Regions from separate parts of the Knoellia pratensis genome, predicted to be linked through region 1. Evidence: riboswitches for the same ligand, from Rfam matches in the RefSeq annotation. Region 1 holds a riboswitch; the other holds the start of a gene.
The links. A riboswitch is a leader RNA that binds a small molecule or an ion and turns the genes downstream of it on or off. The one in region 1 is predicted to bind thiamine pyrophosphate.
Positions count from the first base shown of each region.

Region 1 (4,206 bases):
CCTGGTGGGTTCGGCCGCGACCACCGTCGCGACCCTGCTCCCCGGAGTGGAGTTCTCGACGCGCTCGCCCTATCCGGATGCCCGCAAGCTGCTTGACGCCGGCGTCTCCATCGCGCTGGCGACCGACTGCAACCCGGGCACGTGCTACTCGAGCTCGATGCCGTTCGTCATCGCGCTGGCCGTGCGCGAGATGGGGATGACGCCGGGCGAGGCCGTGTGGGCGGCCACCGCCGGGTCGGCCAAGGCGCTGCGCCGCAACGACATCGGTCGGGTCGCCGTGGGCGGACCCGCCGACCTCGCCGTGCTCGACGCGCCGAGCCACCTGCACCTCGCCTATCGCGCCGGTGTCCCCATCGCCCGCGCCGTGTCCGAGACGAGGGGTGTGCCTTCGTCGTCGTAGCCGTAGGCCGCCACGTCCGCGTGCGACAGGACGCGGACGGGGGCCCCGAGGAGTAGTCCAATGTGCCCCGAGGCCGCCATCAGCGGCAGCCTGTCCGCCCCGGGCGGCACGGTGACCCCGATGAGGACTCGACAGTCGATGGCCTCTGTCCCGTCTGCGACGCCACCATAGAGGCGCGGATCGGCGCCGCCCGCCGAGGTGAGCAGGGTGAGAACCTCCTCCAACCGTGCGGTGAGCCTGCGCCCGATCGGTCCTGGGAAGCGCGCATGGGATGCCTTCCCCACGGCACCGCCCGCATCGGCCGGGTCGCTCGCGTGCCGGACAATCCACTCGAGATCGCAGCCGCAGGCCGCGACGAGCCGCTCCAGGGCAGCGACTGTCGGCTGCTGCTGACGTGCCTCGTATCGGGCGACGACGGTCTGGCTCACGCCCGCGCGCTCGGCCAGCTCCGCCTGAGTGAGTCCCTGCTGCCTGCGGGCGCGGCGGAGAATCTCTCGCGCCGTCGTGGAGACCGTGGTGTCACGCTTCATGGCACCACGATGGCGGGGTCCGCGTGGACTGGCGTCGAGTTGTCCACAGGCAAGCCCGATGCCGACGTCGGCCGAGGGTGTGTACGTCGTGAGGGTCGATAACCCATAGGTGTTGGGCTACACACCTATGGGTTATCGACCCACACGAACACCCCTACAGGCCCCTGGGGCGCCAACCCACGGCCAACGCGACCCAGGAACAACTCAGAGGTCGCGGTCAGTGATCTCCGCCGGCTTGTGACCGGCGGACTTCGCGTAGAACTGCGCTGCCTTGCGGGTCGCCAGCGTGCGAGCGACACCGGCCGCGAGACCGGTGAGGGCGGCATACGCCAACGCGGCCGCGAAGGGCGAGTCGGGGTCCTTGGGGTCGATGGCCTTGTCCTGACCGGCCTTCTGCCAGATCTGGTCGGCCACCTTGGTCGCGGCGAGACCAGCCAGGATCGCCGAGCCGGTTCCGATGATCTTCCACACGGTGCTGCCCACGGTCACTCCTTGACGGTTGCGGTGCCCGCGCAAAAGACGGGCTCCTCTCTCGTTCCACCCTGCCACAGCCGGGGAGTAGGGTGACCATCGTCAAACGACAGGGGAGCGCACCACGCGCTGAGAGTGCGGGCAACCGCAGACCCTCACACCTGATCCGGTTCGCACCGGCGTAGGGAGTCGAGTCTCAGGTGACTGAGCGGCACACGGCGTGTGTGCCGACTGGTCACCTCCCCGAGGTATCCAACGGCCCTGCGCCGGAGACCACGGGAGAAAATTTCATGGCAACACACACCACGGAGCCGGCCACCGCCGACTCCAGCAACACCAACAACACGACAGGCACGAACCCGGGCGGCGGACTCCTGCGCGCCCGAAGCATCCTCGCGACCCGCCCCCTCATGGGGTGGCGGACCGTCGACATCCTCACGATCACCTTCCTCGGCGCGGCCCTCGGTATCGCGTTCTGGGGTTGGGGCGTGTTCTACAACGGGCCGCTGAGCGCCATCACGTTCGGGTTCGCCCCGCTCGGTGGGCTCTTCGCCGGGCCGTGGTTCCTCGCCGGAGTCGTCGGCGGTCTCGTCGTGCGTCGCCCCGGTGCGGCTCTCCTCTGCGAGGTCGTGGCGGCGCTCGTCTCGATGATCCCCGGCACGGAATGGGGCGCGACGACGCTCGTGTCGGGCATCGTCCAGGGCCTGGGCACGGAGCTCGTCTTCGCGCTCCTCGGCTACCGGCTCTTCGGCATCGCGGCGGCCATGCTCGCGGGTGCCATGGCGGGTCCGTTCGCCGCGTTCTACGAGTCGTTCACGTGGATCCAGGACTGGTCCTTCGCGTGGAAGCTCGCCTACGCCGGTGTCCTTGCCGTCTCGGGCGCGGTCGTCGCCGGTGGTGGTGGGTGGTTGCTCACCCGGGCCCTGGCAGCGGCTGGCGCGCTCAACGCGTTCCCTCCCGGCCAGGAGCACCGCGAGAACCGCGCTGTCTGACGTGATCGCGCACGACGCCGGCGCCGGTGGAGGGGCCGGCACCGTCGACGGCGCTGACCGTGTGGTGGGCGGCCACGTCACCCTCGAGGGGGTGACGTGGCGGCCGTACGGTCGGCGCGAACCCGTCCTGCGCGAGATCTCGCTGTCCATCACCCCGGGCCAACGCGTGCTGCTCGTGGGTCCGAGTGGCTCGGGCAAGTCGACGTTGCTGCGGGCGATCGCCGGTCTCCTCGAGACCGCTGACGCCGGTGAGCTGTCGGGCTCGGTGGCCATCGACGGTCATAGCCCGGGGTCGCGCGCCGGTGAGGTCGGGCTCGTCCTCCAGGAGCCGGGTGCCGGGGTGGTCGCCTCCTCGATCGGGCGCGACGTCGCGTTCGGTCTCGAGAACGTGGGTATGCCGCGTGCCGGCATGCCGCCCGCCATCCGTGCCGCTGTGGCTGCGGTGGGACTGGGCCTGCCCCTCGACACCCCGACGGGCGCCCTGTCCGGGGGCGAGACGCAGCGGTTGGCTCTCGCGGGTGCGCTGGCCCTCGCGCCAAGCGTGCTCCTGCTCGACGAACCCACGGCCATGCTCGATCCGGGCCACGCCGCCCAGGTGAGGGCAAGTGTGGAAGGTGCGCTCGCGGCATACCCGATCACGACGGTCGTCGTCGAGCACGTCCTCGGACCGTGGGTCGACCTCGTCGACCGGATGCTCGTCCTCGACGCCGACGGGGTCCTCGTCGCCGACGGGTTGGTGCACGAGGTGCTCGCCCGCGAGCGGCAGCGGCTGCTCGACCTGGGTATCTGGGTGCCCGACGCGCCACCGCCCACCCCCCTGGCGTCCGGCGCCCTGGTGGCCAGGGCGTCGAGCCGTCGGACGGAGCAGGTCACGGCGACCCCGCTGACGATCGAACGCACGACTCGACTGCTGGACGGATCCTCGCGCACGCAGACCGCGGCCCGGCTGGATGTGGCGCTGACCCCAGTAGCCAGCACGGCCACCGCCCTGGTCGGGCCGAGTGGCTCGGGCAAGTCGACGGTGCTGCTGGGCTTCGCCGGGGCGTTGAAGCCGAGGCTGGGCTCGATCGATGCCGCAGGGTCGCCGGTCGCCGACCTCTCGACCCGCGATCTCGCCGCCCACGTCGGTTGGGTGCCGCAGTGGTCCAGCTCGACGATCATCGGGCGCACCGTCCTCGACGAGGTGCTCGTCGCGAGCCACGCGTTGGGCGAGGAGTCGGCCGAACGCGTCGTCGAGGCCCACGCTCTGCTGATGGCTCTCGGCCTCAGCCACCTCGAGGGTGCCGACCCGCGCGAGCTCTCCGGCGGGGAGCAGCGCCGCCTCGCCATCGCCTCGGCGATTCTTCACCAACCGCCGCTGTTGCTGGCGGATGAGCCCACGGTGGGCCAGGACCGGCACACGTGGGCCGCCGTCGTCGGCCTCCTCGACTCCTATCGCGCAGCCGGGGGAGCGGTCCTCGTCTCCACGCACGACGAGGCGCTCATCAAGCGCTCAGACCATGTCGTCGAGCTCGCGACGCCGCCCAAGGAGCCGCCGCCCCCGGAGCCGCGTCGCGTGCTCGCCGGACGGGCAGGTCCTCTCGCCCTGATGCTCGGCGCACTCGTGGCGATCCCGGCCGGCATCATCCCCGGGCACTGGCGCACCTCGCTCCTGGTGCTCGCCGTCCAGGTGGTGCTGGCCTGCATGGCTCTGTCCGCCCCCGGTGCGGGTGCCCGTCCGACGGGTCGGCTGCGTCGCGTGGTGTTGCGGCTGCTGCCCGGAGTGCTCGGTGGGCTCTCTGTCGGCTGGTCGACGTGGCTGCTCGGTGGGCAC
Region 1 covers NZ_JBHTDJ010000001.1:886,826-891,031, forward strand. The annotation lists gene hutI (imidazolonepropionase) at 1-400, shown strand, start outside; gene ACFQRE_RS04160 (helix-turn-helix domain-containing protein) at 334-930, opposite strand; gene ACFQRE_RS04165 (DUF4235 domain-containing protein) at 1,135-1,413, opposite strand; TPP riboswitch at 1,503-1,606, shown strand; gene ACFQRE_RS04170 (ECF transporter S component) at 1,692-2,393, shown strand; gene ACFQRE_RS04175 (ATP-binding cassette domain-containing protein) at 2,395-4,206, shown strand, end outside.

Region 2 (4,206 bases), 820 kb from region 1:
CGAACTGGCGTGACTTCTCCGCCATGCCCTGCTCCACGACCTCGCGTTGCTGGGCCGCGGAACCATACGCGTCACGAATGTCCTGGCTGATGCGCATCGAACAGAACTTGGGGCCGCACATCGAGCAGAAGTGCGCCGTCTTGGCGGGCTCGGCAGGCAGCGTCTCGTCGTGGAACGCCATCGCCGTCTCCGGGTCCAGGGACAAGGCGAACTGGTCGTGCCAACGGAACTCGAACCGGGCCTTGCTCAGCGCGTCATCACGCACGCGCGCTCCCGGGTGACCCTTGGCGAGGTCTGCGGCATGGGCGGCGATCTTGTAGGTGATCACGCCGGTCTTGACGTCATCACGGTTGGGCAGACCGAGGTGCTCTTTGGGTGTGACATAGCAGAGCATGGCCGTTCCATGCTGCGCGATCGTCGCCGCGCCGATCGCCGAGGTGATGTGGTCGTAGCCCGGCGCGATGTCGGTGACGAGCGGCCCGAGCGTGTAGAACGGCGCGCCGTGGCACCAGTCCTGCTCGAGGTCGACGTTCTCCTTGACGAGGTGCAGCGGGACGTGACCGGGCCCCTCGACCATGACCTGCACGTCGTGCGCCCACGCCCGCTGGGTCAGCTCGCCAAGAGTGCGCAGCTCGGCCAGCTGGGCCTCGTCGTTGGCGTCGGCGATCGACCCGGGACGCAGCCCGTCGCCCAGGCTGAAGGCCACGTCGTAGCGCGCGAAGATCTCGCACAGCTCGTCGAAGTGCGTGTAGAGGAACGACTCCTCGTGGTGCGCCAGGCACCAACCGGCCATGATCGACCCACCGCGCGACACGATCCCGGTGACCCGGTCGGCAGTCAGTGGCACGAACGCCAGCCGCACCCCCGCGTGGATCGTCATGTAGTCCACGCCCTGCTCACACTGCTCGATCACGGTGTCCCGGAACACATCCCACGTGAGAGCAGATGCCTCACCGTCGACCTTCTCGAGCGCCTGGTAGATCGGCACGGTGCCGATGGGCACGGGGCTGTTGCGGATGATCCACTCACGGGTCGTGTGGATGTCGTCGCCGGTGGACAGATCCATGACGGTGTCGGCACCCCAGCGCGTGGCCCAGGTGAGCTTGTCGACCTCCTGCGCGATCGAGGAGGTCACGGCCGAGTTGCCGATGTTGGCGTTGATCTTCGTGAGGAACGCCCGCCCGATGATCATCGGCTCGGACTCGGGGTGGTTGATGTTGGCCGGGATGATGGCGCGGCCGGACGCCACCTCGTCGCGGACCAGCTCGACGCTGCAGCCCTCACGCAGCGCGACGAACCGCATCTCCGCGGTGATCTCGCCCCGCCGTGCGTAGTGCATCTGGGTGACGTTCGCCCCGTCTGAAGATCGCAGTGGCGCCCTCACCTCGCCCCGCCAGAGGCTGCTCGCCTCACCACGACGCATCGCGGCACGCCCGTCGTCAGCGAGGTCGCGCGGCCTCCCGTCATACGTCTCGACGTCACCGCGCGCCGCGATCCACTCGGCGCGAGCCGAGGGCAGCCCCACCTCGGGGTCGCCACCCGGGCCGGCCGTGCGATAGACGAGAACGTCCTCGTTCGGGCTGCCGTCCGGGCTGGCGGCCAGGCTGATCGCCGTCACGGGGACGACGATGTCGCCATCGCCGACGGTGGTCACGCGATGCTGCGGGTGGACTTCGGACGGGTGATGGGTACGCACGGAGGCGCCTCCTCTTCCTTCGCCGGCATGATCCGGACAGGTTCAGACGGTCCGGACAGCATCAGTCCGATCTCAGCCCGTGCTCGGGCCCCCGTGGGGTGCGCCCACCGTAGCGTCCCCATTAGGTTTGCGCCATGTCGCCCTCCGCCCGACCCGTTCCCGCAGAAGCGGCCAGTGATGCGTATGCCGTTGCGAGACAGGGCAATTCACCCCAGACCGTGGTCCTCTCGATCGCCGGAAGCGACCCCTCTGGTGGTGCCGGCATCCAGGCCGACCTCAAGACCTTCGCCGCATTGGGCGCCTACGGCACGTGCGTCATCACGGCGCTGACGGCGCAGTCGACCACCGGAGTGACGGGGGTCCATGCCGTGCCCGCGGCCTTTGTCGCGGAGCAGCTCGAGACCCTCCTGGCCGACGTCAGGATCGACGCCGTGAAGATCGGGATGCTCGCCAACGCCGAGGTCGTCGACGCCGTGACCCGCGTGATCCGCGAGCACCCAGCACTCGTGGGAGTGCCGACCGTCCTCGACCCCGTCATGGTCTCGAGCGCGGGCTCACGCCTGCTCGCCGACGACGCGGTCAGTGCCCTGCTCGAACTCATCCCACACGTCGACGTCATCACACCCAACGCTCCAGAAGCGGCTGTCCTGCTCGGCACCGATGGGGCCGTCGATGTTGCCGATCTGCGCACTCAGGCAAGAGCACTGCACGGCCTCGGGGCTCGTCGGGTCCTGCTCAAGGGCGGCCACCTCGACGGTGGCGAGTCGGTCGATGTGTGGAGCGAGGGCCCGGGTGCCGACGCCGTTGACCTGTCGGCGCCGCGCGTTGCGACCACGAACACCCACGGCACCGGCTGCACCCTCAGCTCCGCCATCGCCGCCCTCCGCCCACATCACGACGACTGGCTCTCAGCGGTCCGCGCCGCCAAGGACTACGTCACGGGCGCCCTCGAGCACGCCGACGAACTCAGCATCGGCCAAGGCCCCGGCCCCCTGAACCACGCCTGGCCCCAGACACATGTCTCACTCAGGCTGAGCGACCACGACTGAGCCAGCGGCAAACCTCAGCCGGAATGCGAAATAGTGCCGTGCGTGCGTTTGCGACGAAGGAGCAACTGAGCGCACACGGCACTATTTCGTATTCGGGCGATCCGGGTATCGGGGCGATCAGCCCAGGTTGTTGGACTTGAGGAACTCGGCCGCCACGTCCTTGGCGTCCTTCTTGTCGGTCACCGTCTGCTTGAGCAGGCCGGAGATGACCTCGGTCGTGAGGGCCTTCGACACCGCGTTGAGCGTCGGCGCCAGCTCCTCGGAGCGGTCCTTCGCGACGAGCGGCACGATGTTCTGCGAGCCGAAGAGCTTCTTGGTGTCCTCGAGGGAGACGAAGCCGTTCTCGGCGATCGACGGGTCGGTGGTGAAGATGTTGGCCGCGTCGACCTGACCGTTCTTGAGCGCCTGGACGAGGCCCTGACCCGTGAGCGCACGGAAGGACTTGAACGTCACTCCGTAGGTCTTCGTCAGTCCGGGCACACCCTGCGGACGCGCCTTGAACTCCGGCGGGGCCCCGAGCGACAGCTCGCCAGCGACGGCCTTGAGGTCGTCGATGGTCTTGAGCGACTTGGAGTCGGCCGTCTCCTTGGTGACGACGATGGAGTCGTTGTCCTCGGCCGCAGACTTCTCCAGGAGGGCGAACTTGGCCGGGATGAGCGACTGGATCGCGGTGTAGACCTTCTCGGGATCGGTTTCCTTGAAGTTCTTGTCGTAGAAGAAGCCGAGCGCGCCGGTGTATTCGGGGATGGCCTGGATGGAGCCGTCCTCGAGGGCCTTGAGGTAGATCTCGCGCGAGCCGATGCGGGGCTTCGTCGTGGCGTCGATGCCCTTGGCCTTGAGCGCACCGGCATAGATCTCGGCGAGCAGCTCGGACTCGGGGAAGTCGGCGGAGCCGATGACGACGGCGCCGCCACCTGCTGAACCGCTTGCGGAAGGCGAGTCCGAGGACAGCGGGTCGCCTCCGCCGCCGCAGGCAGACAGGCCGAGGATCGCAGCGGTGGTGAGAGCGAGTACGGAAGTCATGCGCTTCATGAGGACGTCCTTCGGTTGCGATCGCTCGTGCGATCGGTCGTGCGTTCGGGCTGGGCAATGACGAGCTGAGCAGTGAAAGCAGGGACAAGTCGTGGCAGGTCGAGCATGCGACATCGCCGGAGGTCAGGCCGCATCAGGATCAACTCCACCACGGCCCACCGACATTCCGGCCTGGGGCAACGAGTCGGTCTCGGCCGCGACGACATCCGGGCTGGCGCGCCCCCGCAGGGCCCGTCCCTTGCGCCCGCCCGTGAGCCCGGGCGAGACGACGAGACGCTGCACGATCGCGAGGATCCCGTCAACGATCAGCGCGAGGAGGGACACGACGAGCGCTCCGCCAGCCGTCGAGACGTAGTCACCGGTCTTGATCCCGTCGACGAGATACCGGCCCAAACCACCCAGACCGACGTATGCCGCGACGGTCGCCGT
Region 2 covers NZ_JBHTDJ010000001.1:66,987-71,192, forward strand. The annotation lists gene thiC (phosphomethylpyrimidine synthase ThiC) at 1-1,696, opposite strand, end outside; TPP riboswitch at 1,694-1,801, opposite strand; gene thiD (bifunctional hydroxymethylpyrimidine kinase/phosphomethylpyrimidine kinase) at 1,831-2,745, shown strand; gene ACFQRE_RS00325 (ABC transporter substrate-binding protein) at 2,863-3,777, opposite strand; gene ACFQRE_RS00330 (ABC transporter permease) at 3,901-4,206, opposite strand, start outside.
Region 2: it holds a riboswitch for thiamine pyrophosphate, as region 1 does, so the genes downstream of both, thiC (phosphomethylpyrimidine synthase ThiC) here and ACFQRE_RS04170 (ECF transporter S component) in region 1, are expected to answer to the same signal.